Regions from separate parts of the Clostridium pabulibutyricum genome, predicted to be linked through region 2. Evidence: predicted binding sites of a transcription regulator. Region 2 holds the regulator's gene; the other holds the start of a gene.
What was found. Region 2 encodes NrdR, which represses ribonucleotide reductase genes. Its sites were predicted from a motif close to CACNANATNTNGTG; they were not measured.
Positions count from the first base shown of each region.

Region 1: a site for NrdR is predicted at 4,447-4,460, ahead of nrdD (anaerobic ribonucleoside-triphosphate reductase). Genes of this name have one in related genera too.

Region 1 is NZ_JBZAYZ010000009.1:94,189-110,549, reverse strand. Features, by position in the region: gene AC4CVH_RS10920 (DUF7922 domain-containing protein) at 82-1,350, shown strand; gene AC4CVH_RS10915 (hypothetical protein) at 1,440-1,934, shown strand; gene AC4CVH_RS10910 (Mrp/NBP35 family ATP-binding protein) at 2,062-2,916, shown strand; gene AC4CVH_RS10905 (ferredoxin) at 3,001-3,189, shown strand; gene thiT (energy-coupled thiamine transporter ThiT) at 3,259-3,900, opposite strand; TPP riboswitch at 3,971-4,069, opposite strand; gene AC4CVH_RS10895 (hypothetical protein) at 4,097-4,288, opposite strand; gene nrdD (anaerobic ribonucleoside-triphosphate reductase) at 4,478-6,586, shown strand; gene nrdG (anaerobic ribonucleoside-triphosphate reductase activating protein) at 6,619-7,128, shown strand; gene AC4CVH_RS10880 (ArsR/SmtB family transcription factor) at 7,177-7,545, shown strand; gene AC4CVH_RS10875 (MBL fold metallo-hydrolase) at 7,596-8,231, opposite strand; gene AC4CVH_RS10870 (N-acetylmuramoyl-L-alanine amidase) at 8,407-10,014, shown strand; T-box leader at 10,094-10,314, shown strand; gene ileS (isoleucine--tRNA ligase) at 10,369-13,479, shown strand; gene AC4CVH_RS10860 (LacI family DNA-binding transcriptional regulator) at 13,648-14,649, shown strand; gene AC4CVH_RS10855 (DedA family protein) at 14,708-15,313, shown strand; gene AC4CVH_RS10850 (AAA domain-containing protein) at 15,536-16,361, shown strand, end outside.
Region 2 is NZ_JBZAYZ010000001.1:377,074-393,434, forward strand. Features, by position in the region: gene ftsZ (cell division protein FtsZ) at 1-754, shown strand, start outside; gene AC4CVH_RS01915 (sigma-E processing peptidase SpoIIGA) at 976-1,761, shown strand; gene sigE (RNA polymerase sporulation sigma factor SigE) at 1,825-2,532, shown strand; gene sigG (RNA polymerase sporulation sigma factor SigG) at 2,606-3,379, shown strand; gene AC4CVH_RS01930 (YlmC/YmxH family sporulation protein) at 3,423-3,698, shown strand; gene nrdR (transcriptional regulator NrdR) at 3,798-4,253, shown strand; gene AC4CVH_RS01940 (GGDEF domain-containing protein) at 4,386-6,161, shown strand; gene AC4CVH_RS01945 (methyl-accepting chemotaxis protein) at 6,181-8,268, shown strand; gene AC4CVH_RS01950 (YibE/F family protein) at 8,252-9,409, opposite strand; gene AC4CVH_RS01955 (cell wall-binding repeat-containing protein) at 9,614-11,866, shown strand; gene pgeF (peptidoglycan editing factor PgeF) at 12,044-12,754, shown strand; gene AC4CVH_RS01965 (response regulator transcription factor) at 12,788-13,483, shown strand; gene pnpS (two-component system histidine kinase PnpS) at 13,494-15,206, shown strand; gene AC4CVH_RS01975 (nitroreductase) at 15,229-15,750, shown strand; gene AC4CVH_RS01980 (Spo0E family sporulation regulatory protein-aspartic acid phosphatase) at 15,886-16,041, opposite strand; gene AC4CVH_RS01985 (helix-turn-helix domain-containing protein) at 16,149-16,361, shown strand, end outside.

The sequences.
Region 1 (16,361 bases), on a different contig from region 2:
CATCAAATAAAAAGTTATTGTTCACTTTTTGAAGGTTGCCTCATATATTATAATGAATAAAATATATGGAGGTACAGCAAATTGGCACAAAAAAAGAGTTATAGCAGGTACTTTATAATACTGCAGGAAGATGAAAAGGGATACTCTTTAGCTTCCGACAAAATAGCTTCGGGATACGCCAAATTAGAGACTAAAAATAATAAATGTAAAATATCTTATTATGTACAAAACCTAAAGAAAGACAATACCCCGTATTACATGATACTTATATGCAATAAGAAAGATACAAAAAAAATAATTAATGTAGGTGAAATGAACATAGATGATTATGGCAGGGCGGATATAGGATATGAATATCCTGTAGATAATATATGCAACAGTGGTATATCTATAGATAAAATATCAGGGGCGGCCATTATCAGAATTTTAGATAAAAATATAATATCAGTTATGAGCGGGTTTTCAAGTATGGAGGTACCAAATTGGAGATCTTTTGATTTTATAGGTAAAAAATCCGTACCTGAAAAACAAAAAATCAAGGATACTGAGAATAAGAAAGCTGACAAGAATGATAAAAGGGATAAGGACGAAAATAAAAGTATATTTGATAAATATGAAGAAAAAATAGAAGTGAAAAAGGCTAAAAAAGAAAGTAAAAATGAAGATATTCTAAAAGACGAGCCTTCTGTTGAAATGGGTAAGAAACAGAGATTGGATAAAAAACAGGAACAATTTACAAATAAAATTTCGGATCTTGTAAAAGAAGAACATAAAGAGCAGCTTGAAAAGCTCAAAAATGAAAATAAAACAGAAGACAAAACGGAAGACAAAGAAAACTTGAAGGTTGAAACAGGAGACAAAGATGAAATTTATATAGACAATTCATCAGTTGAATTGGATAAAGATACGAGAAGTGAAGCAGATGACAGGTCTGATGATGAGTTTTTCGATAACTTGATAAGTGGATTTCAAGAGACATCCAAAGTCAGTAGTGAACTAAAAAGGTGTAAGTGGTATGAAGTGCCGACAGGCAATGGTCAAAACATGTATGATACAAGTGACTATGATAAATATACCTTTATTTATTATCCTATGACTTCTTACTATGGTTATATAAAGAATTACTCGCATTTTTTAATGGGATACAAATATGATGGAGATGGAAATGTAAAGTATATGATTTATGGTATACCGGGTACAAAGGATAAAAGCCAACAGCCATATGAGGGCAGAACGGGATTTGTAACATGGGTGCCTGAAAAAGGACAGGATGATTTTGGATATTGGTTGATGTTTTATGATTTTAGAACGGGTACGGTAGACATACCAGTGGAAAATTGCGGGGCATGAAGTTAATAACTGTAAGTAAGAAAAAGTTGGGCTTTTTGTTAATGATTTTGGGAATCACAATTGTGATATGTACTCTTGGAAGAGTTTTTATGAATAAGTTGGAATTTACGGTATCAAGTGATGAGAATTTGAATAATTTACGCCAGTACAGTGAGCTTGGTGGAAGTGTAAAGTATGAAATACCAGGTTCATGGCAGATTGTCAGACAGGATACTTTTGGGAGTGAAGTGCTTTGTCATACTGATTTTAAAAATAAAGACGGAAAGATAAATGGTTTTTTCCAGGTTTGGAGATCGAATGGAAACCTGGAAAAATTCCTGACGAACAGTAAGAAAATATCCAATAAGCAGAATAATTTATACAAGAAATATTCTTTGGAAAGCAAGAGGATGAATGGCAGAAAGTTATATCTCATAAAGTATGATATGACAAAGGAAATAGGAGGAAGTTATGTGGGCGAGGAATACTTTCTTGAAGGAAACAACAGGTTTTATAGATTTACTTTTTTTGTGAAGGAGAAAGATTTTAGTGAAGCTATGTCTTCACTGTTTGAGCGTATAGTTAAAACTTTGAAATATAATTGATATTTTCTTCCTTTCAAGTTTTGTTATTAATTGAAAGGAAATTTTTTTATAGAATTATATGTTATAATGATTGATGAAACTTTTTAGGTTTAATTAGTTAATATATTCACGAAAGGGAGTAGTGAAAATGGGTAGTTGTAATGATTGTCCAAGTAATTCAAGTTGTAATGTACAAGACAAAAATAAATGTAGTAAGTCTACACCTAGGTTTGGCACAATAAAACATATAGTTGGTATTATGAGCGGAAAGGGGGGTGTTGGTAAATCTACTGTGACAGGTGCACTGGCAATAAGATTAAAACACAAGGGATACAAAGTCGGTGTTCTGGACGGTGATATAACAGGTCCTTCAATGCCGCGTTTTTTTGGCATAAATAAGGAGAGAGCAAGTATGACTCCAATAAATGGAACTGATGATGTGAAATTTTCCACTGTTGATACAGGACTTGGCATTGAGGTAATGTCATTGAATCTTCTGACTGAAAAAGAAGAACAGCCTGTTATATGGAGGGGACCTGTAATTACAGGAGTTCTGAAGCAGATGTATTCGGACACCCAGTGGGATGAGCTTGATTATCTTCTGATAGATATGCCTCCGGGAACTGGAGATGTGGCTCTTACAATAATGCAGGATATACCTCTTGATGGAATTGTCATAGTATCAACTCCACAGGATATGGTATCCATGATAGTCAAAAAGGTAGTTATAATGGCAGAAAAAATGGGCATAAATGTAATAGGTGCTGTAGAAAATATGTCTTATGTAAAATGTAAAAACTGTGATGAAAAAATAAAGTTATTCAGTAAGAAATCAGCAGTAGAACAGGCTGCGTATCTTGGACTTCCGCTTCTTGCCGAACTTCCTATGGATATTGAACTTGCAGACAGCATGGAAAGTGGGAATGTGGAAAAATACATATCAAATTCAACTGACTATGATACGCTTATAGACAATTTTATGAAGAAGTTAAAGCTTCTCTAGTATGTGAATGAAATTTTATGAATATATATAAGAAAATCTGCAAATAACTATACTATTATTTCACAAGAAAGGTGATGAATGCAAATGGAAGCATCAGTTGATAAGGAAGCCTGTATAAGCTGCGGACTGTGTCCGGATACATGCGGGGATGTTTTTGAAATGCAGGATGATGGAAAAGCTGGAGTAATAGTTAACGAGGTTCCAGAAACAAGTGAGGACTCTGCCATGGAAGCAAGGGACAATTGTCCTGTAAATGCCATATCTGTGGAGTAGATTTTCAGTATAAATTAAATTTATAAAAAGCTGTGTTTTGAATGCACAGCTTTTTAAACATTTGTAAAATTATTTTCCAGTATTATGGGCAATGTTCTTTTTAAGTATGGATTCAAGCTGCCTGAAAGGAAGCAATCCTATTATGACCATGCATATAATTGATTCTATTAGCAAATATCCTGCATTTAGTGTAAATGAATAAACAGCGGGTGACATTCCTTTTGGTGCAAAACTTCCGAAAAACAATATACCGGAAATAAAATGACATACAAATCGGGCGAACATTGCAATGGCTGTTCCTGCGAGTTTATGATTTTTAAAATATCCTGCAAGCCCAATTGCCATGAAAGGAAGAGGATAATCAAATAACACCTGAACTGGTTGTAATATATAGGGATCCAGTATCAAGGTTATGATGCCATAGAGAAAACCGGTTAACGAACCAACTTGAGGACCATACAGAAACGACATCAAAAGTATTGGAACCATGCTTCCTAGAGTTATACTTCCACCTTGGGGAAGATGATATATTCTGAATACTTTAAGTATTGTCGCCAGGGCAAGAGCTATTCCAATTTGTGCTATGAGTTGTGAGTTGAGTTCTATTTTTTTAACCCTTATTATAAATAAAAGTATAATTATAAGGGCTATAAGTGCAAATATAGAACTTGGATGTGAAATTACTTCCTGAAAATTTTTAAGCAGTGACATAATAAAAAAAGACCTCCTTTATTTGCTTTGAGGTACTAAAAGGAGATTTGGCTTTTAAGTATAACTATTACGAAATAATATAGAGCTTCCCTTCGCTGGTATTGTCCAGATCAGGTAAAGGGTTAATAAAGTTATTTCTCAGCTTTCAAAAGCACCCCTAGCATTAACACTATTATACTACGCAGTGTGTATTCATTCAACACATTGGCGGAATTGACATATTTGCACTGACTTTTGAGGTGAGTTTTGCCTGGAAAGGTTCTATATTCAGTCTGTCACCTATTTTTGAATGATGTGGAATATAGGAGACTGATACATGCATGGTTCTTCCGTCCACAAGAGATATTGTAGCTTCCATGTTGTTTATATCTATTATTTTTCCTATCATTTTTTTACCTCCATATAATTTTTGGTTGTGATATAATTATTTTGGTTAAGATAACTATAATTATTCATAAGCAAGGAATTTGAAGTTAAACTCCATTAACTTTAAAATTACGGCTTAAATGTGAATTGATATTTCTACGATTAAATAGTACAATTATATACAATATATAGTAGTTTGGAGGATGGGTAAATGCTACATGTTGTAAAAAGAGATGGAAGAAAAGTAGAATTTAATTCTATTAAAATAACAAATGCCATAAAAGGGGCATCTGATGAAATAGGGTGCGATTTAAAGGAAAGTGAATTTATTGATTTAACTAGAGAGGTTATATCACGTATAGAAAAAATCAATCTTGAAGAGATAGATGTGGAAAATATACAGAACATAGTTCAAGAAGTTCTTATGGAAAAAAAGTATACCAGAATAGGGTTTGCATATTCAAATTATAGACAGGACAGAAATAATATAAGAGAAATAAAGTCTGATCTTATGAAAGCTATTGACAAAATAGGTGTAGAGACTGACAGGGACAATGCAAATGTAGGAAACAACTATAGTTCTAAGCTTTTAAGAATAGCAAGTGAATCAAACAAATGGCACAATCTTGCAAAGATGCCAAAGAGTCTTGCAAAAGCTCATGAGAATGGTGACATATACTATCATGATTTGGATTCCTATAATTTGACTATCAATTGTCTTCATATTCCAACAAGAGAAGTGCTCCTAAGGGGATTTAATACAGGATATGGATATATAAGGCCGCCTAAGCGAATAGAATCAGCAGCAGAGCTTTCATGCATTTTGCTTCAGTCATCTCAAAATGACATGTTCGGAGGACAGTCGCATCCTGATTTTGATAATGATATGGGAATATTTGTTGGACCTACAAGACAGGAAATAATAAAGGAATTCGAAGGAATTGGCATAAGTGGAGACAAGGCAAGGGAAATAGCGGAGAAGAAACTTAGAAGAAGTGTAGAACAAGCAATGCAAGGCATAATTTACAACTTGAATACTATGCACTCCAGAGCAGGTTCACAGGTACCTTTCAGCTCTATAAATATAGGTGTGCCAAGGTCAGACGATGCAGCTCTTATTTGTGAAGTGTTTTTGACGGAATATGAAAAAGGACTTGGACAGGGAGAACAGCCTATATTTCCAAACATAATATTCAGGGTTAAAGAAGGCGTCAATAAAAATCCGGAAGATCCTTACTATTATTTGTTTAGAACTGCATGCAGAGTGGCAGCAAAGAGAATGAATCCTACTTTTATGAACATGGATGCAGATTTTAACAAGGTTTATTATGATAAAGGGATACTTCCATCTACTATGGGATGCAGAACTTATGTATGTTCAAATGTCAATGGAGATGAAGGACCAAAGGGAAGAGGAAACATAGCACCAACTACAATAAATCTTCCGAGAATAGGAATTCTGTCAAAGGGTAGTGTAGAAAAGTTTTTTAAACTTCTTGATGAACGATTGGATCTTTCCAGACAATCGCTTATGCACAGGTATGACACCCTTAAGAACTTAAGGCTCAAAGACCTTCCGTTTGTTGCAGGACAAAAGCTTTTAAAAGGTTCTGAAAATCTAAAGGATGAAGATTCTATAGAACCTATATTGAAGCAGGGAACCTGGGGCATAGGTTTTATAGGACTTGCAGAAACCTTGATTGCAATTACAGGGAAGCATCACGGGGAAGATGAAGCATCAAGAGAACTTGGAGTTAGGATTATAACTCATATAAGAAATTATACTGATAAGCTTACAAAAGAAACTCATCTGAACTGGAGCTGTTATGCTACTCCGGCCGAAGGTTTAAGTGGAAAATTTATTGTAAAGGACAAAAAAATATTTGGAGAGATAAAAGGAGTTACTGATAAGGATTATTATACTAATTCATATCATGTACCTGTGGGTTTCCCAATATCAATAAGAGATAAGATAAACATTGAAGCACCATATCATAAACTTTGCAATGGAGGACATATAAGTTATATAGAATTGGATGATTATCCATCCGAAGATACAGTTTATGATATAATAAACTATGCTTACAGCAAGACAAATATAAGTTATATAGGAATAAATTTCCATATAAGATACTGCAAGAGCTGTGGAACTTATCTTCACGGAGAGGATAATTGTCCTAAATGCGGCAGTAGTGATATCCAGGGAGTATCGAGAGTTACAGGATACCTTTCATTGGATGAAAGATTTGGAGAAGGAAAAGTTGCCGAAAGAAAAGACAGGATATCGCAGGCTACAGGACGTCAAGTTTATTTTAAATAATATTGAAATTTAATTCAAGGGGATTATAGGTTATGGAAAACAAGTTAGTTAGGTTGGCTGGGATTGCTTATGAAAGCCTTGTCAACGGACCTGGACTTAGAAGAGTATTTTTTGCACAGGGTTGTGGTCATAACTGTGAAGGCTGTTTTAATCCCTCAACCCATGATTTTAATGGCGGACAGCTGATGAAGGCTGATGATTTGATTGACAGTATTGCTTTGAATCCTTTAATAAAGGGAGTTACGTTTTCAGGCGGCGACCCATTTTATCAAGCTGAAGCTTTTGGATATATGGCCAGCAGGATAAAAAAACTTGGACTTGATATATGGTGTTATACGGGATACAAAATTGAAAACATACTGAACAATGACGTTGTAGAGGCAGGAACATATCTTCTAAGCAACATAGATGTTCTTGTCGATGGAAAGTTTGAAGCTGACAGGCTGGATCCTAATCTTAAATTTAGAGGCTCCAGTAATCAGAGAATTATAGATGTAAAATCAAGTATGAAAAAAAAAGATATAATATTACTTGATATTTAGAACATAATAAGTAATAATTTAGTTGATATTGTACAAGGAAGTGATACTGTGGATAATAATTCTGAAATTGAAGTTTGCTCTTGTCATGAGGTTCATAAGGGCTGTATAGAAAATGTAAAAGAGAGTATGCTTTCAGAAGAGACTTCCCTTATGTTGTCCTCGCTTTTCAAGGTGCTCGGTGATCATACAAGGATAAAGCTTATGTATGCTTTATTGAAAAGTGAACTTTGTGTTTGTGATATAGCTGAGGTTTTAGGAATGAGTCAATCGGCAATATCCCATCAGCTGAGGATATTGAAATCTGCTCATCTTGTAAAATTCAGAAAGGAAGGAAAACAAGTATATTATTCCCTTGATGATCAGCATATAAATCAGCTTTTTAGTGCAGGGCTTGAACATGTAGAACACAGTTCTTAAAAAATAAAACTCCCCGTGTAATTTATAAAAATTGCATGGGGAGTTTTATTTCATATGCTGTAATTTAATATTTTTACTTTGTTAAATTCTTTTAGGCTTTTATCAAGCTGTATTGAATTTGTTCCTGTGTTTTCACTATTTTTAATATTTCTCAAAAAAGTTTCAAGACCGTCAAGCTGAAATGACAAAAGTTCAGTTTTATAATGCATGGGTATTATTAAGTGTGGATTTATTGATTTTGCAACTTTTGCAGCTTCTTTTCCATCTATTGTGAAGTTTCCTCCAACGGGTATGAAAAGCACATCTATATTCTTCAATTTTGAAAGCTGTTCATCTGAAAGCAGATGTCCAAGGTCACCGAGATGACATACCCTGTAACCATCCAGTTCTATTATGAAAATTATGTTTTTACCTCTTTTTGCCCCTTTTGCCTTGTCGTGATAGGAAGGAATTCCTAAAATTGATGTATCTTTAAAGTTGAAGCAGCCAGTTTTATCGATTATATTTTCACAGGTTAGTTCGGAAGTATAGTCATGATCAAAATGATGATGGCTTATAGTTACTACATTGACTTTTTCGCGAAATACCTTGTAGCCGGTTGTATTGTCGAAGGGGTCCGTAAGAATTCTTGTACCACCCGAGGATTCAAGCAGGAAACTTGAATGACCGATATATGTTATTTTCATAGAAATCACCTCATATTTTTATAATATACAACTATTATATAACATATATTTGTGTTTGATTCTTATATATAGATTTATTGGGTATCAATTCAATAATGTTTATATTATAATATAATTTGTAATATTGAAGATTAATTTGTATATATGTGAAATATATAGAAAGAGAGGTGCTAAATTGAAGAAACCTATTTCATACAAACTGCTTTTCAGCATTGTTCTCATATTTTCATTTGTTATGTTTTTAAGGAATGGAGTGGTATATGCTGCGCAGAATTATGATGGCAGTACTATTGGAAAAGATGTTGAAGTAAATAAAGTGTGGAAAATAACTTTTAATAGAAGTTTGGACAAGTCTACTGTGAACAGTTCCAATATAATTGTTAAAGATTCTAACGGACAGGTGGTATCTGCCGGCTTGAATACTGAAAACAATGGATGTACGGTGAGTATAACTCCTCAAGTAAATTATGAGTATGGAAGGGATTATACAGTTGTAATTCGAGGAGGAATAAAAACCTCCGAGGGAATTGAGCTTGGCAGGGATGTTCAATTTAAGTTTTCAACAAAAAAATCTCCGGACAAAAGCACAAACGGCAAGTATACAGTCACGATTGATGCTTCTCACGGGGGACAGGACAGTGGATCATTGTCGGACTCAGGAGCAAAGGAAAAGGATGTAAATTTATCAGTTGCTTTGAAAACAGGTGAAATATTAAAGCAAAATGGTGTAAATGTGGTTTATACGAGGACAGAGGACAAGGCACTTGACGATAATGCAAGAGCGGATATATCGAACAAGTCCAATTCAAGTGAATTTGTAAGCATACATGCAAATTCTTATTCCAAGGACAAAAATGTTAAAGGAATAGAAACGTATTATTCTGCGCAGAACAAGTCGGATCAGTCCAAGGCAGAAGCAGAAAGCGTACAAAAACAGATTGTGAAATTTACAGGCTCTCAAGATAGGGGAATAAAGGAGGCTTCTGCTGAAAAGGAGGAAAAGTTCAGTAAAATAAATGCTCCTTCTATAATGGTGTATTTGGGTTTTATGACAAATCAAAGTGAGAGTGATGCGTTAAGCAGTTCTGATTTTCAAAATAAGAGTGCAAAAGGTATTGCACAGGGAATATTGATGTCTTTAAATCTTGCTTATGAGGATAAAGATGAAAATCAAAACAACGAAGGAGATACAAAGGTGCCTCCGAATTCGGGCAAAAATCCGACTGTTGTCATTGACCCGGGGCATGGCAGGGGCGATGATGTAGGTTCAAGCGGAAATGGATATCAGGAAGATGATGTAACTCTTGATGTAGCACTTAAAACAGGAGCAATACTTAAAAATAAAGGGGTAAATGTAGTTTATACAAGAACAACGGATGAGAGGAAAACCAGTTCAGCTACTGTAACTCAAAGTCTTCAAAAGAGATGTGATGTTGCAAATAACTCCGGGGCAAAATTTATGGTGTCAATACATACGAATGCGTTTGACTCAAGTTCTGCTGAAGGTACGGAAACATTGTACTATACAGGAAGCAGCGAGGGACAGAAACTGGCATCACTTATCCAGAAAAATATTGTAGGAGCTATTGGTACATATGACAGGGGACTAAAGGATGGAAGCTGGCTGTACATAACCAGAAATACAAAAATAACGACGGTACTTACAGAACCGGGATTCCTTACGAATTCAAAGGATGCTTCGATTCTAGGGAATGATTCCGGAAGACAGAAGACAGCTGCGGCGATTGCGAAGGCAATATGTACGGCACTTGGTATTTCATAAAAATTTATCAAATAATTTGACAATGAAAAATCTGTATAATATAATGATAAGGAAATTATATTATACAGATTTTTATTGGTGAAAAGCGTTGAAGAGGAAGAGTACTCAAGTAATTTTACTAAAAGAGAGCAAATGATTGGTGAAAATTTGCAGTGAAGCTTGGGGAATATCACCTGACAGCTAGAAGTCCGAATGTTTGATTAAGTAAGACTTTTCGTATTTTCTGCGTTAAAGATTTAATATATTTTCACGTGAATATTTATTCATAGGTGGTACAGCGAATTTAACTTCGTCCTATTTTTAGGATGGAGTTTTTTACTTTTAAGATATACGAATGAGGAAAGGAGTTAAGTTATGTACGACAAAATCGATAATTCCAAGAATTTTACTGACAGAGAAAAAGATATAATTGACTTTTGGAAAGAAAACAAAATTGTTGAAAAAAATTTTGAACTTAATAAAGATGGAGAGTATTTTACATTTTATGATGGTCCTCCAACAGCCAATGGAAACCCGCATATAGGTCATGTACTGACAAGAGTTATGAAGGATTTCATTATAAGATATAAAATTATGAAAGGTTATAATGTACTTAGAAAGGCTGGGTGGGATACACACGGACTTCCTGTAGAGCTTGAAGTTGAAAAGAGCCTTGGAATATCAGGAAAACCGCAAATTGAAAAATATGGAGTGGAAAAGTTTATAAAAAAGTGCAAGGATAGTGTATTCACATATATAAGTGAATGGAAGGAAATGTCCGACAGAATAGGATTCTGGGTGGATATGGATGATCCTTATGTTACATATCATAATGACTATATTGAATCAGAATGGTGGGCACTTAAGAAAATATGGGAAAAGGGACTTTTATACAAAGGGTACAAGGTAGTCCCATATTGCCCTAGATGTGGAACTGCACTTTCATCTCATGAGGTATCCCAGGGATATAAAGATGTAAAGGAAACTTCAGTATATGTAAAATTCAAACTGAAAGATTCTGATAAATACATGTTGGCGTGGACTACTACCCCATGGACCCTTCCAAATAACATGGCACTTGTTATAAACAAGAGCTATGACTACGTAGAAGTAGTAAACAAAGGGGAACATCTAATACTTGCGGAGGCGCTCCTTGGAAAACTCGAAGGGGAATATGAAGTCATAAGCAAATTCAAAGGAGAAAAGCTTCTCGGACTTTCCTATGAACCAATGTTTAATTTTGCAAAGTTCGAAGGAAAGGCACATTATGTTCTTCACGGCGATTATGTAACACTTACAGATGGAACGGGAATAGTTCATACTGCTCCGGCATTCGGTGAAGATGACAGCAATATATGTAAAAAGTATGATATACCTGTTGTAAATTCAGTGGATACTCAGGGAAAATACAAAGAAGAAGTTACACCTTGGAAAGGTCTTTTTGTAAAAGATGCAGACCCCAAGATAATAAAATACCTTGAAGAAAACAATATATTATATAAGTCTGAGAAATTTACTCATTCATATCCATTCTGCTGGAGATGTGATACTCCACTTTTGTATTATCCTAGGAGAACCTGGTTTATAAAAATGTCTGCAATGAGGGATAAACTTGTTGAGAATACAAACAATACGAATTGGTATCCTGACAATATAAGGACAGGAAGATTTGGAAAGTTTGTAGAAGGTGTTATAGACTGGAACCTAAGCCGTGAAAGATACTGGGGAACTCCCCTTCCAATATGGGAATGCGAATGCGGGCATAAAGAATGTATAGGAAGCATTGAGGAACTTAAGGAAAAAGGTATGAATGTACCTGAAAACATAGAACTGCACAAACCGTATATAGATGCTGTAAAAATAAAGTGTCCTCACTGCGGAAAAGAAATGAAGAGAGTGTCTGATGTAATAGATTGCTGGTTTGATTCAGGTTCCATGCCTTTTGCACAACATCATTATCCTTTCGAAAACAAGGATGTGTTTGAGCATAACTTTCCAGCACAATATATAACGGAGGCGGTTGATCAGACAAGAGGATGGTTCTATACGCTTATGGCGATATCCACTGTGCTATTTGATAAGAGTCCTTTTGAGAATTGCATGGTTCTTGGGCATGTGCTTGACAAACATGGTCTTAAGATGTCAAAACATAAGGGGAATGTACTTAGTCCATCAGTTGTGCTTAACAGTGAAGGAGCAGATGCAAGCAGATGGTATTTTTACACATCAAGTGCTCCATGGCTGCCTTCAAGGTTCTATGAAGAAGCAGTACAGGACAGTCAGAGAAAATTCCTTGGAACTTTGTGGAATATATATTCATTTTATGTTCTGTATGCTGAAATTGACAAATTTAATCCTCTTGAACACAAGAATTTTGTTTCCAGCAATGTAATGGATAAATGGATAATGTCGAGATTGAATTCACTTGTGAAGGAAACGGAAAATCATCTCGATCATTATGAAGTTACACAGGCGGCATTAAATATAGGAGATTTTGTTGATAGACTTTCAAACTGGTATGTAAGAGTGAACAGATCAAGGTTCTGGAGTTCGGAAATGACAGATGATAAAATATCAGCTTATATGACTTTGTACAGGGTACTTGTAAAGCTTGTAAAGATTGCAGCACCTTTTGTACCGTTTATGACAGAGGAAATTTATCAAAACTTGGTTGTAAAACTTGATAAAAATGTTCCTGAAAGTGTTCATCTGTGCAGATGGCCTGAATGTGATGAAAAGGTAATAGACAATGAACTTGAAAAGAATATGGATGAGGCTTATAGAATAGTTAAGCTTGGAAGAAGTGCAAGAAATACAGCAAATATAAAGAACAGACAGCCTTTGTCGGGTATGCTTGTTAGTCTTAAAAATCTTCCAGACTATTATGGAGATATAATAAAGGATGAACTCAATATCAAAAATATACAATTTGGAGCGGATTTATCTAAATATGTAAATTTCGATATAAAACCGAATTTGCCTGTACTCGGCAAAAAATATGGAAAGCTCATACCTGGAATAAGAAAAGAAATATCCTCAATGAATCAAGTTGACCTTGCAAATAAGATAAGTTCTGGGAAAACCGTTGAAATTGAAGTACAGGAACAAAAGATAGACTTGAATCCTGAAAATGTTCTTGTTACAATGAAAGGGCTTGATGGATTTGCATTTGCAGGAGAAGAAACTGTTGGAATAGTTCTCGAAACTGAAATAACCAAGGAACTTAAAGAAGAGGGAGACTTGAGGGAACTTTTAAGCAAAATTCAAAATCTGAGAAAAGAAAGTGGATTCGAGGTTGCAGATAATATAAAGCTATATGTTTCAGGAGATGATTATCTGGAAGGTGTAGTTAAGAAATTCGAGGAACAGATAAAGAAGGAAACATTGTCAACAACTGTATTTTACAACGAAGATGCGTTATATAGTGATTACAAGATAAATGGCAGGGATTTTAAAATTTCAGTTGAACGTGTAAAAAGTAATTAGTTAAATTATAATTCAACAAGTTATAATCATTAATTATGATTATAACTTGTTTTATGTATTGCAGAAAAATGACATTAAATTATCAGAAATAGTGCAAACTAACTTGTAATAGTTTAACTTTATAAGTATAATTAAAAAAAAGAAATCGAATCGGTAGGTGAGTAGAGTATGGCAGCATCAATAAAAGATGTAGCTAGAGAAGCAGGTGTTTCTATAGCCACAGTCTCAAGAGTATTAAATGATGTAGATGTTGTGAATGAAGAAACAAAGAAAAAGGTACTTGAAGCAATAGATAAGCTTGGATATAGGCCGAATATAATAGCGCGAAGCTTGAAAACACAGAAGACGAAGACCATAGGTATAATCATACCGGATATATCAAGTCAATTTTATCCGGAGATTGTAAGAGGCGCAGAAGATGTAGCAAATATATATGACTACAATATAATGCTGTGCAATACTGACTTGGATTTTGAAAAAGAAATCGAATATCTAAGGGTAATGAAAGAAAAAATGGTGGACGGTATTTTATACATGAGTGCTTCCCTTGAGCCTAGTATTTTGAGCCTTATAAAGCAATTGCAACTTCCAATGGTGCTTGTGGAAACTGCAAATGATGCAGAAGACATTCCAAGTGTTACAATTGACAACAGAAAGGCTGCTTATGATGGAGTAAAATACCTGATAGAGAAAGGCAACAAAAATATTGCATATATAGGAATTGACGGAGACGAGGCCAACGCAAGTGCGCTTAGATATGGGGGATATAAAGATGCCCTTAAGGAAAGTGGTATCAGCGTAAATGAAGGAAATGTATATTTTGGTGCGTTAAAGGCTAATGATGGGTATGATGGAATGATTAACATTCTTGACAAGCAAAAAAATATAGATGCTGTATTTTGCTGTAGCGATGATGTAGCCATGGGAGCTATAAACGCATTGAGAGACAAAGGAATGAAGGTTCCTGAAGATGTGGATGTAATGGGATTTGGAAACATTTATTCATCTGCTATATTTTATCCTAAGATAACTACAGTATCTCAGCCTATGTATGATATGGGATCGGTTGGAATGAGGATGCTCATAAAAATCATAAACAAAAAAGAGATAGCTACAACGAAATATGTACTTGGACATAACTTGATAGAAAGAGATTCATGTAAAAAGTAAGTTGTGTTGAATACCTGGTCTAAGTTTAAAACGGGGGACTATTAGGAAAGGAAAATTTATGGTAGAAAGATTGATAGATCTTGTTATAATGGTTTTAGACAAGACAGGATATGTGGGTACTTTTGTTGCCATGGCACTTGAGAGTGCATGCATTCCAGTACCCAGCGAGGCTATACTTCCTTTCGGGGGGTATTTGAGTTTTTCCGGGAGATTGAACTTGATTGCCGTTATTATAATTGGAACACTTGGAGGAACTTTTGGGTCATGTGTTTCTTATTACATAGGTAAAATTGGAGGCAGACCTCTTGTTGAAAAATATGCTGAAAAATTGAAATTGTCTAAGTCTCACATAAATAAAAGTGATGAGTATTTTAACAGATATGGTGAAAGCATAGTCTTCTTTTCAAGACTTCTTCCAATAATAAGGACGTTTATTTCACTTCCAGCAGGTATAAGCAAGATGAACTTTAAAAAGTTTCTGGTTTATACTTTTATTGGATCATTGATATGGAGTATCATGTTGGCCTTTGCGGGTTATAAAATGGGTGAAAACTGGACAGCAATACGCGGACTTTTTCATTTTGCAGATATAGGTGTGGTAATTATAGTAGTTGTATTTGTATTATATAAAATGGTTTTAAAGTTCAGAAAAGTCGAAGATTGAAATTTCAAAGGACTTGATATAGGAATAACTTATTTCCTGTATTAAGTCCTTTTTTAATATGCATGTTTGAACTATTAAAAGGAATGATGTCATTTCTACATGAACTTTGTTTAACGATTTTATTGTACAACATTTATTCTTGATGGTATAATTTAACACAAAAGTAAGTATATGAATTAGCTGTATAAAATATTATAATAAATTTTTACAAAGGAGGATAATATGGATTACAGAGAAAAGGTTCAAAGAATATTTTTATATCTGCTTAGTCTGAAGAATGTAAATGAAAAGACAGTTAAAAATGTACACGATTATGATAAATTGTACTGGGAAGAAGAATTTTTTAATCTTCCAGGATGTACTTTAAACAAAAATCCGAGTAATGATTTTTGGATAGAGGTAAATAAAAAATGCAAAAAATTATATGATGATTTTTTTGAACTTTATCAAGAAAATGAGAAACACGGTGAAAATTTTGAAATAATATGTGGATATGGACTTCTGTGTTGGGATGTGAATAAAAAAAACATTGTACATCCAGTGCTTGAAACCAGAATGAAGATAGAATTTAATGCGTTAAAGAGAGCATTTGATCTTGTACCGTCTGGTAATACGAAGTTTCAGTCGAGTATATTTGAAGATATTGAAAATTTTGATATCAAAGACAGCCTGGAGTTTGAGAATAAAATAAACAATATGAATTTGGATCCTAGAATTAAAGATGATGTAAGGGATATATTTAAAAATATAATGGAGTGTATTGATCCAAAGGGGGAAATAAAAGAGGGGTATTTTTCAAAGGATAAAATTCAAACTGAAGGACATCCGGTATTATATAATACTTTCGTTGTATTTGTGAGAAAGAACAGCATGAAGTTATGGCAAAATGAGATAAACAATATATTGTGCAAAATAAAAGAAGGCTTTCCTATACCGGAGCCTATAAAACTTCTTGTAGGTGAAGATTGCAATTGTGCTGACAAGAATGATGATCCAGAAGATTGGAGCAAGATATCCGAGAGGGTTCTATTCCCTCTTCCAGCAAATT
Region 2 (16,361 bases):
ACTTACTGTAGGAGTTGTAACAAAACCGTTCCCTTTTGAAGGAAGAAAAAGAATGATACATGCAGAAATGGGAATAAACAATTTGAAAGACAGGGTAGATACCCTTGTAACAATTCCAAATGAAAGATTGTTGTCGATAGTTGATAAGAAAACTACCTTGATGGATTCATTCAAACTTGCTGATGATGTATTGAAACAAGGTGTTCAGGGCATATCAGATCTTATAACAATACCTGGACTTGTAAATCTTGATTTTGCAGATGTAAGAACGATTATGATAGATAAGGGACTTGCTCATATGGGTGTAGGCAAGGGCAATGGAGACAACAGAGCACAGGATGCTGCAAAACAGGCCATATCGAGCCCTCTTCTTGAGACTTCTATAGTTGGTGCAACGGGAGTACTTTTAAATATAACAGGTGGTGCTGATCTTGGATTGCTGGAAATAAATGAGGCTGCTGAAATTGTTCAAGATGCTGCGGATCCAGATGCTAATATAATATTCGGAGCAGTTATAGACGAAGAGATAAAAGATGAGATAAGAATTACTGTTATAGCTACGGGTTTTGAAGAAAAGGCAAAAACTGCGAAGCCAGAGAAAAAAGTGAATAAGGAAAATGAAAGCGGAAACAGAGAACAATTTTACCATCGTAATGACAGTAAAGATGAAGCTGCAGCTACATCAGAATATAAGAACTTTGAAGATGAAGACCTTGAAATACCAGCTTTTTTAAGAAGACAGAGAAGACAATAAAATTAATTGAGTAGTTTATAAGCTGCCGGCAGAGATGCCGGCAGCTTTTTATGTCTTAGAAAACTAGTGTGTTTGGTATTGTGCATAAATTTGAATTACATGACATATTATAGAAAATAAAAATGTTCATCACAATTAGAAAATGACAAAATTTTGAACTAAACAAGTATATAATAAAAAGTAAATTATGGGAAAATAATACATTAAGGAGATGGTGGCACTTGATTGTTTTTATAGATGTGCTTGTTTTTATAAATATTATAGTTAATTTCTTTGTAATGTATATTACAGCGAAAACCATGAGAGTTGTAATTGAATTCAAGTATATGATTTTGTCATCTGCAATCGGGGGAATGTATGTTGTCACCATGATTTTCCCGAGGCTTGAAGTGTTTTCAACTTTGCCATTTAAGATATGTGCAGCAGCAGTAATGATTGTTATTGCATTCAGACGAAAAAATTTTATGTTCAATATAAAAGCATTAGCAATGTTTATAATGTATTCTATGCTTCTTGCGGGTGTTTGTATGTTTATCCAATACAACAGGTACGGGTATGGGTCATATGATTTCTCGTCAAAGTGGCTTTTGATTGCGATTATGATGACATATGTGGCTGTTGACAGACTTGTTGTATTTGTAAACGGGAGAAGAAGTCTTAGCACGCTTATATACAATGTTGATATTGTAATGGAGGGTGGCAGCAAAAGTGTAAAAGCATTTCTTGATACGGGTAACGAGCTTAAAGAACCTGCAACCAATCTTCCGGTTATAATAGTCGAAAGGTCCGAGTTTTTGGATGTTAACATTGAAGGTTATGATAAATTATATATACCTTACAGGGTAGTTAATGGTAGCTGTGATAAACTTTTGGGATTCAAACCGAAATCTGTAATAATAAAAACGCAAAATACTACTGAAAGCAGGGAGGCTGTAGTCGCTTTTTGCGATGACAGGCTAAGTGAATTTAGTGATTATCATGCACTTTTACCAAGGGGAGTAATTTAATTGTAAATCAAGTGTGTATTGAGGATAAATCCAAAAAAATAGGACTAATTGGGGGAAAAAGTTATGATGAAAATAAATGTTGTACTTAACAGATTGATGCTGAAATTCAAGGTGTTTTTTAAAAATTTGTATTACATAGGAGGAAGTGATGTCCTGCCGCCGCCTCTTACGAAAGAAGAAGAGGCAGATCTTGTCCTTAAACTTGTTTCCGGAGATGAAAAAGTAAGATCTACACTGATTGAGAGAAATCTGAGACTTGTTGTGTATATAGCCAGAAAATTTGAAAATACAGGAGTGAATGTGGAGGACTTGATATCGGTTGGAACAATAGGACTTATAAAGGCTGTAAATACTTTTGATCCAAGCAAGAAAATAAAGCTTGCAACTTATGCTTCTAGATGCATTGAAAATGAAATACTCATGTATCTAAGACGCAACAACAAAGTAAAGGCAGAAATATCGTTCTACGAGCCTCTTAATATAGACTGGGATGGAAATGAACTTTTGCTCTCCGATATATTAGGGACGGAAAATGATATAGTGTATGATCTTATAGAAGATGAGGTGGACAAACAACTCCTTGTTATGGCCATGCAAAAGTTAAGTGACAGAGAGAAGAAAATAGTAAATTTGAGATTTGGTTTGAATGGGAATATTGAAAAGACGCAAAAGGAAGTGGCAGACATGCTTGGTATATCACAGTCCTACATATCGAGACTTGAGAAAAGAATAATAAAAAGATTAAAAAAAGAAATAAATAAAATGTTGTAAGTTTGTCTTTAGTATAAAATTCAGCTTCTTAGTAAATACTTAAAATGCTATATATTCTAAAGGGGCTGATTGCATGATAATTAACAAAGTTGAAATCTGTGGCGTAAATACATCTAAACTGCCAGTTCTTAAAGAAAATGAAATGAAAGATCTTTTGATTAAGACTAGAGATGGTGATTTAAAGGCTAGAGAAAAGTTTATAAAAGGAAATTTGAGACTTATATTAAGTGTAATACAGAGGTTCAACAACAGGGGTGAGAATGCAGATGACCTGTTCCAAGTTGGATGTGTTGGCCTTATAAAGGCGATAGACAATTTTGACCTTGGCCAAAATGTAAAATTTTCTACTTATGCAGTGCCTATGATAATAGGTGAAATAAGAAGATATTTAAGAGACAATAATTCCATAAGAGTTAGCAGATCCTTGAGAGATATAGCCTATAAGGCACTCCAGGCAAGAGATAAGCTTGTTAGGGAAAACAACAAGGAACCTACAATATCGCAGATAGCCAAGGAACTAGAAATGCCGAGGGAAGAAGTTGTGTTTGCACTTGATGCAATTCAGGATCCGGTGTCGTTGTTTGAACCAATATACAGAGACGGTGGAGATGCAATATACGTAATGGATCAGATAAGTGATACAAAAAATGTCGATGAAAATTGGCTTGAGGATATATCTATAAAAGAAGCCATGAAGAAGCTCAATGACAGGGAAAAGCTTATATTAAACCTTAGGTTTTTTGATGGAAGAACTCAAATGGAAGTAGCTGACGAAATAGGAATATCACAGGCTCAGGTATCAAGGCTTGAGAAGACTGCATTGAAACATATGAGGAAATATATATGATGGTGTAAGTTTATAATAAAATTTATTTGGGAGGGGTTTACATATGGAAAATGATATGGATGAAGAAATTTCACTATATTCTCTGGCTGCTTTAAGGAGCATGGAGATTATAGATATAAATACGGGTTCAAAACTTGGACTTATAAAGGACTTAAAAATGGACTGTGAAAATAATAGAATAATTTCTATTATACTTCCATCTACAACATCTAAGATAAATTTATTTGGAAAGAATGAAGATGTTGAGATCCCATGGAGCAGTGTAAAAAAAATTGGGGTAGATGTTCTTCTTGTAGATGCAGAGGATATAGCATCATAAATATTCGGTTATCCGTCCTTGTGAAGTTGATGTTGATGCAAACTTTGCCAAATAAGTGTATAATATAGACAAATATAGATATAAAGGACGTGAAACAGGATGAAATGCCCTTATTGCGGTCATGAAGAAAGCAAAGTTGTTGATTCGAGATCTACTGAAGACAATACAGCTATCAGGAGAAGACGCGAATGTCTTAAATGCAAAAAAAGATATACAACTTATGAAAAGATTGAAAATCTTCCAATACTTGTTATAAAAAAGAACATGGAGAGGGAATATTTTGACAGGGACAAGATGCTTAACGGACTTATAAAAGCATGTCAAAAAAGACCTGTTTCCAGGCAGGAACTTGAGAGTATAGCAGATGACATCGAAAAAACTATAAACAATAAAATGATAACTGAAATAAATTCATCTGATATAGGTGAAATGGTGATGAAAAGACTAAAAGATATAGATGAAGTATCTTATGTTAGGTTTGCTTCTGTCTATAGGCAGTTTAAGGATATAAATACATTTATGGAAGAAATAAAAAATCTTATTTCAAAGAAGTAGGCAGCTAATTGTAAGCTGTCTACTTTTTTTATATATTGAGGTGGATATTAGTTTAATTTAACAAATAATTAGCCTGTACTTAATATAACAATTGTATACTTATGTAAAAAGTTTTTATATGAGGTGGATTAAATGAGTATATGTTATAAAGATGAGATAGAAAAAATACTGTCAAAGAAAGATATAAGCACAGTATTTCAGCCAATTATATCTCTTAAAAATGCGTCTGTCATAGGATATGAGGCATTAAGCAGAGGTCCCAAGGATTCTCCACTTCACTCTCCAAAAAAGCTTTTTTTAGAAGCGGAAAATTATGATAGAACATGGGAGTTAGAGCTTTTATGTAGGATAAAGGCCATTGAGAAAGTAAAACAAATAGATAAAAATAAACTTCTTTTTATTAACGTAGATCCAAAAATATTTAAAGATCCAAGATTTAAAAGTGGATTTACCAAGGATTTTTTAAAAATTAACGGAATATCTCCGGATTCAATTATATTTGAAATAACTGAGAAAACTGCCATAAAAGATTATAAAGGTTTTAAAACGGCATTGGACAATTATGTAAGGCAGGGATATAAAATAGCTATTGATGATATGGGTACTGGTTATTCAGGACTTAAAACTTTAATGGAGACAAAGCCTCATTATATAAAAATTGATATATCTTTTATAAAAGATATAGACAAAGATTTGTTTAAACAGGAATTGGTAAGGACAGTCTTGTCTCTTGCCAAAGCTACTAATATGGAAATTATTGCCGAAGGAATTGAAACTGAAGCTGAACTTTTAAAGCTGATAAATTTAGGAGTTACATATGGACAGGGATATTTTCTGCAAAGGCCATCAGGGGCCTTCCTCGATATTTCAGAAAGGGTGAAGGAGAAAATAGTTAAGTATAATAGAATAGAAAATAATAAATTTGATAAAAATTATGTGGGAAGTATAGCTCAAAATAATCCAGCATCAGAGGTTACAACCAGAAATAAAGATATTAAGCAGTTTTTTGAGAAATTTCAAATTACAGGTGTATGCATAGTAAAAAATGGTTATCCAGTCGGACTTATTATGCAGCACAACTTGGACTATGTACTTGCTACTCAATACGGAATGTCTGTTTTTTTTAAACGTTCTGTAGCATTGGTAATGGATACATCTCCCCTTATAGTTGATTATTATACAGATGTAAGTGATGTAGCTAAAGTTGCCATGGCAAGGGATATAAAGAAAATATATGACTATGTCATAGTTACTAAGGAAAATAAGTATTATGGAATTGTTACAATAAAAAATTTACTTGAATATACTATGGAATTTGAAAAAAACCGTGCTAAAAATTTAAATCCCCTTACTGGTCTTCCGGGTAATGAAATTATAAATAAGGTAATTGAAAACATAATGCATTGTCATGAAAGATTTTTTTTAATTTATGCAGATTTAAATAATTTTAAAATATACAATGATACATATGGTTTTGAAAATGGAGATAAAGTATTAAAACTTACAGCAAAGCTTATACAGGATGAATTTGAAAAACTTTCTCTACACCGGAGTTTCGTAGGACATATAGGAGGGGATGATTTCGTATGTGTAATAGAATACAATTTTGAAATTTGCTGTGAGCTTTGCAGAAATATAATTTCAACCTTTGACTTGCAAATATTAGATTTTTTTAATGAAAAAGACAAAGAAAAGGGATATATTGAATCTCTTGACAGAAAAGGGAACAAAGACATATTTCCTCTTACATCCATAGCACTAGGATGTATATGTGGGTATTTTGAAAATTTTAAGAAGATTGATGAAGTTGGAATACATATGAGTAAAATAAAGAAAAAAGCTAAAAAAATAAAAAACAGTAGTTTTATAATTTTTGATATAGATAAAAATACCTTTATAAATGAATAACAATATTGGGGGAAATAATATGAAAGAAGATATTAAATTAAAATTTTCAACTAATTTTTTAAAAATAAAAAAGTTAGTTAATATAATTAAATTTAAAGATATAAGGTTTTTTAAAAGTGTGAGCCTAAAAATAACAGCAGAAATTGGAATACTTGTAGTGACTGTATGTGCGGTTCTTGGATTTATTTCTTATTATAGTTCTTATAAATCCATGGAAAAAAACATAAATTCACAATTGAAAGATAAAGCAACACAATCATCTAAGTTAATTTCAGAAATGCTTTCAGGACAAATTAAGTCAATGCTCCAAATAGCTGACAGGGAAGAAATAAAATCTATGAATCCTAAAGTGGAGATTCCAATCTTAAACGAGAAATCCAAGGAATTGAATTATTCGAATTTAGGTGTAATGGATCTTAGTGGACTTACATATATGGAAGATGGTACGAAAACTCAAAATAATTTAACTTCCGATGATTCACAATATATGAAAAATTCTATAAAAGGAAAAGGTCAAATATCGGGACCATATTTCAATATAAATGGGGAACAAATTATAGAAGTGTCGGTTCCAATAAAGAAAAATGGAAGTGTCATAGGAGTATTGTTTGCCAATATTGGTATGTCTGAACTAAATAAACTTGTTCAAGGTATGAAGGTTGGAAATACAGGATATTGTTTTATAGTTGACAGTAATGGAACCAAAGTTGTAGATAAAAATCTTACCTTGGTACTAAATAGAGACAATACTATAAAAAATGCTCAAAAAGATAAAAGTCTTGAAAAAATAGCGGAACTTGAAAAAGATATGATAAAGGGAAATAAAGGTTATGGATGTTATAATATGAAGGGTGTGGATAAGCTTCTAGCTTATTCTCCTATACCGGGAATAAAATGGTATTTAGGCCTTACAATGGATAAAAGAGAGATATTTTCATCTGTAGAGTTATTGAAGTATAAAATGATGGCTGCAACTTTAATATTTATAATAATAGGGGTAATAATAGGAATAATAATATCATTGAGAATAAAGGCGCCTGTTGTAAAAATAAGAAAATATGCGCTTGAACTTTCAAAATTTAATTTTAGATGTAATTTGGATATAAAAAGACAGGATGAATTTGGACAGCTGGCTGATGATTTAAAATTTGCAATAAAAAATATAGAGGGAATGATAAAATGTGCCAGTGATGAGGGAAAGTTGACCCTAAGGTCCAGTAATTATATAAAAGACATGTTTGATAAATCTAAAATAGAGGTAAACACTGTTGTTGAAGGTTCAGGTAATATAACTGCCAGCATGGAAGAAGTGCTGGCTTCAGTTGAAGATCTTGGAGAAAGAATTACTTCTGTAAAAACTGTAGTTGGACAAACTGTAGATGAAATTGGAGCGGGACTTGATTTTGCTGATAAAATAAATAAAAAAGCTGAGATAATGAAGAACAGAATAAAGAAATCCCAAACAGATCTTCAGGAGCAATATAATACCTCAAGTGAGAAACTAAAAGAATCACTTAATACGATTAAAATTGTAAAAAATATATTTGACATGTTAAAACAAATAAGGAATATATCGAAAAAAACAAATATAATTGCTGTAAATGCTCATATTGAATCTGCAAGAGCAGGAGAATATGGAAAAGGGTTCATGGTAGTTGCTGGAGAGGTGAGAAAGCTTGCAGAACAGTCATCATCTGTAGTAGATAAAATACAAGGGGATGTGAAGGATATGACTGATGCAGTGAGTGAACTTATTGGCTGTTCAAGAGACATGCTATCTTCCGTGGAAGAAAAAATTGTAAAAGAATACGCTCATATAATAAATATGAGCTTAGAATACCAAAATGATAGTAATAAGATAAAAGATTTTATAAACAAGTTCTATGTACTTGCAGATAGTATAAATTTGTCTCACAATGAACTTTGCGGCATAATCAATGAAATTATAGATACAGCTGACAAATGTACAAGTGATGCTTCTGATATATCCGAGAGCATGGAATCCATAGAAGCTAAAAATACTCATATTGGAGTTAAAACTGATGAAAATGCCGTTAGAGCAGAAGAATTAATAAAAATAGTAAATAAATTCAAGATAAATGTTTAAATAAGGATTTAGGAATTATTTCAGCTGAGATTAAAGATACTATGGGAACTGTAAATATTATGGCAAGTGAGCCTGTAAGTCCCTGAATTATCTCAATACTTACCATGTCCATATTTATAAGCTGGTTATAGTCCAGATTGTAGGAGTATATTATTATGATCATGCTTAAAGATGCCCCTGTAAAAGCGAGTATAAGTGTGTTTGCCATAGTTCCCATCATGTCTTTTCCTATTGTCATACCGGATTTGAAAAGTTCCTGTTTTGAAATACTTGGATTGGAAAGATATATTTCCTGCATTGATGAGGCTATGGATATGCAAAGATCCATGACAGCTCCAAGGCATGATATTAATATTCCAGCAGTAACAAGCTCCTGAACTTTCATTCCGGATACATTTGAAACCATGTTTAAACTTTCTACTTGTGTAAGATTCAATCCATTTAAATGTGCAAAATGTCCGAATACAAGTTCCAATAATCCTGAAATGGCCACTCCGCATATGGTTCCTAAAATGGCACAGGTACTTTTGGGACTAAATCCATTTAAAAGAAAAAGAGACATACAGGTAATTATGCTTGTGATTAAGATTGATGATGCTGTAGGAGAATAACCGAGATACAGCATTGGTATAAATAAAAAAATGACTAAGGAAAGGGTAAATATTAGACTTAGTACCGATTTCATGCCTTTTTTACCGCCTATTATACACAAGGAAATAAAAAACAATGCGATAAATGCATATTGAACGGGAGCTCTGTAGTAATTATATACTATAATGCTGTAGTTACTTTCGGAAGACGAAATTTCGACAATTATTTTCATGTTTTGTTTCAGATATACATTGTGTGTATCACTTAAATAGTTGGTTATATTTTTTATTTCACCTGTATGTTCACCGGAGATGATTTCCAATTTTGCATTCTGGGTGCCTAAGTATATATTGCGGGAATTTTTAAGCTTTGTCATAGAATTGTTTTTTACAGACAGGACCCGGGCCTTTTCATATTTTACAGATGATTTCCCATTTTGAATATTATATGTAACAGGATGGTTTGTATTGAATTTGTATAAAAATATTCCAGATAAAACTACAAGTAATAAAACAGTGAATATCTTGTAACTTTTTAAAAAGTTTATCATTTTATACCTCCAAAAAAATTTTAAGTAATTAAATTCATGCTTCCAATTATATAACAGCATTAAAATCTATTTATAAAGTTTATGTAAAATGTAAGTTAAATTAGAATGTTATGATTTTTTTACACAGAATTTACACTACTGAGAAAGAAAAAAACATATATAATGCTAGAATTACAATTGTACATTAAAAAAGGGAGGAATTTTATGAATTCATATTTTAGAAAAGCGGGACTGTTTTTTTTATGCTCGTTTATAGGACTCTCATGTGCTGCAATACCTTTATCAGTTAATGCCAAAGATTCTGGAGAGAATATTACAGTTCAAGAGCAGTCTTCGACTAAAGATGGCAAAGCTCATATAAAGGACATAACTTTTTCACCGGGAAAAGATGAGTCAGAAATAAATTTCACCTGGTATTCAAGTAATAATTTGTCTGCACAGGTTGAGATTGCACTAAAATCAGATATGACAAACAGTGAATTCCCATCTGAAAAGTCAAAGTTATTCAAGGGAGAAATATCTAATGGAGATGATGGATATTTTTCCAATAAAGTAACTGTGACGGGACTTAAAGACCATATGTCATATGTATATAGGGTAGGAGATGGTACAAATTGGAGTGATGTAGAAAATTACACAACAGAAGATACTTCAGAATTTAATTTTTTATTTGCAGGAGATCCGCAAATAGGTGCCAGTGGTGATATTTTAAAAGATGGAGAAGGATGGCAGGATACGATAAAGAAAGCTACAAGTAAATTTTCAAATGCAAGTTTTCTCTTGTCAATAGGTGATCAGGTAAACAACGGCAAGGAAGTAATAGATGGAAATAATGAACCTGAATACAACGAGTATTTTAAACCACAACAGCTTAGAAATATACCTATAGCAGCAATTTCCGGAAACCACGAAGGTTATGGGAAAGGACACATTACTCATTTTAATATTCCAAATATGTCGGATAAATATGGTATATTTACGAGTAATGGATATGAAACGGATAAAAGTAGTGGAACTACTGGAAATGATTATTATTTCGTGTATGGAAACACATTGTTCTTAATGCTGAACAGTAATGACATAAATGCAGAAGATCACAAACAGTTTATGGAAGAGGCAATAGCTCAAAATCCAAATGTAAAGTGGAAGATAGTTGGAATGCATCATTCCATATACAGTTCTGCAACACATGAGACGGATGCAGATATAGCGCAGAGGAGAATTACTCATCCGCAAGTATTTCAGGAACTTGGCATAGACGTTGTACTTGATGGACATGATCATGTATATACGAGGTCATGCCAGATGGAAGACGGAAACGCTGTAAGCGATAAAAATGATACAAATGTTACAGATCCCAATGGAGTACTTTATGTAACAGCAAATTCAGCCAGTGGAAGTAAATACTATGAAATTCAAGAACCAAACTACAATAATTATTATGAAGCAAAAAAGGAACAGATTCATGTACCTACCTTCTCGGACATAAAAATGACGGATAAAAGTTTTACAATAACAACATATAGAACTGATACTATGGAAGTTACGGATACCTATACTATAAACAAGACTTCAAACCATAAAAATGTATCAAGACTTGCTGGAAAAAACAGATACGAAACAGCTGCCAAGGTATCAAAAAATAAATGGGACAGTGCGGATTCGGTGGTTCTCGTTTCAGGGGAAAGCTTTGCAGATGCATTAAGTGCAGCACCTTTTGCAAATTCAAAAAAGGCACCTCTTCTTCTTACTGAGAAAGCTTTTCTTGACACTTATACTAAAAATGAAATATCACGGCTTAAGGCAAGAACAGCTTATATAGTGGGCGGTATAGGTTCGGTTTCAAAAAATGTAGAAGATACACTTAGAAATATGAATATAGTAGTAAAAAGAATATCAGGAAGTGACAGATATGAAACTTCACTTGCAGTTGCCAAAAGCATGAAGAATATTAAGGATATATTTATGGCATCTGGAAAGGATTTTCCTGATGGACTCTCGGTGTCTTCCTATGCTGCATTAACAGGAAGTCCAATACTATTGACCGATGGAAGTAGTGTTGATTCAAATATTTCAACCTATATAAAATCGAGTAATGTCAAATGTTATATAGTTGGTGGAAAATCAGTTGTAGGGGACAATGTATTAAAGGAGATAAATGGAGAAAGAATATCTGGAGAAGACAGGTATAAAACCAATATAGCAGTGCTTGACAAATTCAAGGGTGACTACAGCAAATCCAGTATATATATAGCATCTGGAAGCAATTTTGCAGACGCACTATCAGCTTCGGCTGCTGCAGGAAGTAAAAAGGCACCAGTGATACTTGTAGGAAATTCAGTGCCTGATGCTGTGAGCAAGTACGTAAAATCAAGTACAGGAAGTGTTGGACAGATAACAGTTCTCGGTGGTGAGAGCGTTGTGCCTCAAGGCATTATAAATGAAATATTGAAATAATATCTTTTTAATGAAAGGATTTCTCTGGTTTTAGCAGCCATTGAAGTTCTTTTATTTTGCATTTATGTATGTTAAATTAATGTTAAGAAGTTTAAAATATGTATACAAAGTTCAATTAACAGATAAACAATGTTAAAATATATTTTGTAATATTAATTATTATTGTGGAGGGCTGATATGGAAAGTATTTATATAGACAACTATGAATTTTTAAAAATTGATCTCTGTGGAGCAGAAGCTATTTTTTCCACGGCAAAAGGCGACCTTGATTTTAACAAGGAAAAGAGATCGGGATTAAAAAATCTTGACAATTTAAAAAGGCACTTTAATATTCAAGATGTAGGATATTTAAGTCAGGTTCATGGTGATAAAGTTGTTGATTATTCGAGAAAACTTGAAAAGGCAGATGGACTTTTGACTACCAAAAAAGGAATCGCTGTGGGAGTTTTTAACGCAGATTGTGTGCCAATACTTCTTTATGACAGTGAAAATGATGTTGTATGTGCAGTTCACAGTGGATGGAAGGGCACTTTGAATCTTATACTTATGAAAGCTGTTCAAAAAATGAAATCTGAATATAAAAGCAGTGCGGATAATATTTACGCGTGTATAGGACCTCATATAAATGTTTGTTGTTATGAGGTTGGAGATGAAGTTGTAGAAAAATTTGCAGAGTCGCAGTTTTATAAAGACAGGAAAGATATATTTTTAGGCAACAATCTTGACCTTCGGAAATGCCTTTTACACGAGTTACATCATGAAGGGATAGATGACGACAATATAATTTGTGTTGATGTATGTACATCTTGTAACAAAATGTATAGAATGCACTCCTATAGAAAAAATAAAGACTGTGGACGTATGTTTTCATTTATTTATATGAAGTAAATTAAAAATTCGTTAGTTTGTTTGGAGGTAGTCATGTCTGAAGAAAAAATTCTAATAGTTGATGATGAAGAGCACATATGTGAACTTATCAAATTCAATCTTGAAAAAAACGGATATAAGACAATAACTGCAGGGGATGGAATCGAGGCACTGAAAAAGATAAAACAGGAAAAGCCAAATCTTATACTTTTGGATGTAATGCTTCCTGGAATGGATGGCTACGACGTATGCAAGGAAATTAGAAAAGACAGTTCAATTGCAACTATTCCGATCATAATGATAACTGCAAAGGGCGAGGAGTTTGACAAAGTGCTTGGACTTGAACTTGGAGCAGATGATTATATTACAAAACCATTTTCAGTTAGAGAACTTGTTGCAAGAATAAAAGCTATGTTTAGAAGGATAAATATTGAAGGGGCAGATAATTATTACGTTTTTGGAGAACTGAAGGTTGATTTTGACAAGCATGAGGTTATTAAGGATGGAAACAAAGTGGAACTGACACTGAAGGAGTTTGAACTTTTGCATATTCTCGTGAAAAATATGGGAAGGGTTGTTACAAGAGATTTTTTACTTGATAAAATATGGGGATATGAATACGTTGGTGAAACTAGAACAGTAGATGTACATATAAGACATCTGCGTCAGAAAATAGAACAGGATGATAAAAAACCGAAATATATTGAAACAATGCGTGGAATAGGATATAGATTTAACCCTGAGGAATAACGGTGATTTTATGAGAAGAAAATTTATGATGTCCATGATAGGTATACTTGTACTCAGCTTGATCGTAATGACAGGGCTTTTTATGATAATTGAAAACCATGAATATATAGAAAACATCAAGACTACTTTGAAATTGAATAATCAGGCTGTAATAAATGCAATGAAGAGAGAAGGTTACAAGGACAGGCCACAGGCATTCAAGGATTATTTCAATAATACAAATATGAGGGGAACATGTATAAACAAATATGGAAGGGTTATAAGCGATTCTGAAGAGTATGGGAAAGAACTTCCCAATCACAATGGAAGAAAGGAAATTGTAGATGCGAGAAAATATGGAGAGGGTTATGATATAAGGCTGAGTGAAACTACTCACAAAACCACATTATATTTTGCAACGGCAGATACCGATGGATATGTAGTAAGAAGCGCGATGACTATGAAACGGATAAAAGGGTTTGAAGCTGTATACTTTAGATATTATATAATGATAATGTTGGCATGCATAGGTTTATCTTTAGTTTTAGTGACAAAGTTGTCTGATTCCATATCACGGCCTATAAGGAGACTTCAGAAAATAACCGCCAGTATAGCAGATGGAAATCTTGAAAAAAGAGTCAGCATAAACAGAAATGACGAAATAGGGCAGCTTGCGGAAACCTTTAATAATATGGCTGAAAAACTCCAATATACATTAAATGATTCAATAAACCAGAGCAACAAGTTGAAGGCAATACTTACAAGTATGGACAGTGGGGTAATTGCAATAGATACAGGATATAAAATTATAATGATAAATCCGTATGCCAGGGAGATATTTGGAATAGACAGCGATATAATTGGCAAAAATTTAATGGACAGTATACGTGATTTTGAGCTTGAAGAAATATTCAAGTATGGGAATGGAAAATATCATGAAATTACTATAATATGGCCTAGAAAGAGGCAACTTAGAATAAAAACTGCAGACATAATAAACAATTTTAAAGATAAAATAGGTACGGTGGCAGTTGTACAGGATATAACCGACATAAAAAGGCTGGAAAACATGAGATCAGAGTTTGTAGCCAATGTTTCTCATGAATTAAAGACTCCTCTAACATCTATAAAAGGCTTTGCAGAAACCTTGAAATATGTTGACAACAGTGAAAACAAAAACAAATTTTTGAATATTATAAATGATGAAGCTGACAGGCTTACAAGGCTTATAGAAGATATTCTTATATTATCGCATATAGAAAATGACAATGATGATTCAAATGACAGGATAAATATAAAATCTATCATACAGGATGTATGTTGTCTTATGGAAGGTACCGCTAAGAAAAAAAATATAAATATAGCAATGGATGTTTCAAGTCTTCCCGATATCTATGGAAACAAGGATAAATTTAAACAGATGATGATAAATCTTATAGACAATGCAGTTAAATATTCAAATAAAGATGGTTTTGTTGAAGTAGGGGATAGACTTGTCAATGAAGATTGTATAATCTGGGTAAAAGACAATGGGGTTGGAATATCAAAAGAACACAAGGAACGTCTTTTTGAGAGATTTTACAGGGTTGATAAAGCAAGGTCCAGAAGTCAGGGAGGAACAGGACTTGGACTTGCAATAGTAAAGCACATAGTCATGGGGTTTAAAGGAAGTATAGAGGTTGAAAGCGAAGTTGGTATAGGAAGTAAGTTTATTGTAAAAATTCCTGTTTCAAAACAGGATTAATATTTGAAGGGAGTTTGATTTTATGAAGGAAACTTTAAATGATTTGAAAGCAAGAAGAAGCTGTAGAAAATATAAAAGTCAACAGATAAAAGGGGAAGAGCTCAGTGCTATTCTTGAAGCGGGAACTTATGCACCTACGAGTATGGGACAGCAGTCTCCTATAATTGTTGTTATTCAAGACAAGAAAACAATAGAGAAAATTTCTAGGCTAAATGCAGAGGTTATGGGAGCAAAATCGGATCCATTTTACGGTGCTCCGACTCTTACTGTAGTTTTTACAGACAAGGATAGAAGTACTTATATTGAAGATGGAGCACTTGTAATAGGCAATATGTTAAATGCTGCAAATGCACTTGGGGTGGCCTCATGCTATATATATAGGGCGAGAGAAGTATTTGAAACCGAAGAAGGAAAAGCTTTTAAAAAAGAATGGGGACTTAAAGACAATTATGTTGGAGTAGGAAATTGCATTTTAGGATATGCGGAGGAAGGCGGGATAGGAAAAGCTGCTCCAAGAAAAAAAGATTATATAATAAGGACGTGAATTTTAAATTTGTAAAAGGCAGTATATAAACAATATGTATTTATATGCTGTTTTTTGTTCTGTTTGGAATCTACCTGTTTTTGCGTATTGGAAAAAAGAACTTGTACCTATTCTTTAGGAAAAGTATAATAATAGTTATTTGCCGCAGGAATTAATATATTTGATAATGAGTATGTCCAGTTCGCAGCTTATATTTAATATTTCATCAGGTAATGCATTATTTAAAATCTTATTATTTAAGACTTTTCTCAGTTCTTCAATCTGGTACTCAATTTTTTCGACATCGTTCATAAGTATAAAATCCTCCATAAGATCACAAAACTTGCTCAATAAGCAAATTATAACATTATTTCTCACATATAATCAATTAGAATATATGATATTTGGAGGACAACTTGATGATTCATACTAAAAAAAACAAAAATTTAATTGGAGACAAAGTTAAACATGCCAGACTTAAAAGCAATCCGAAGATAACTCAGAAGGATTTACTTGCAAGACTCGCAGTAAGAGGATTAGAACTTGAAAAAACTGCTATATCAAAGATTGAATCAAAAAAGAGACCGGTTACAGATAGGGAACTTGTTGCTATAGCGGATGCACTTAATGTG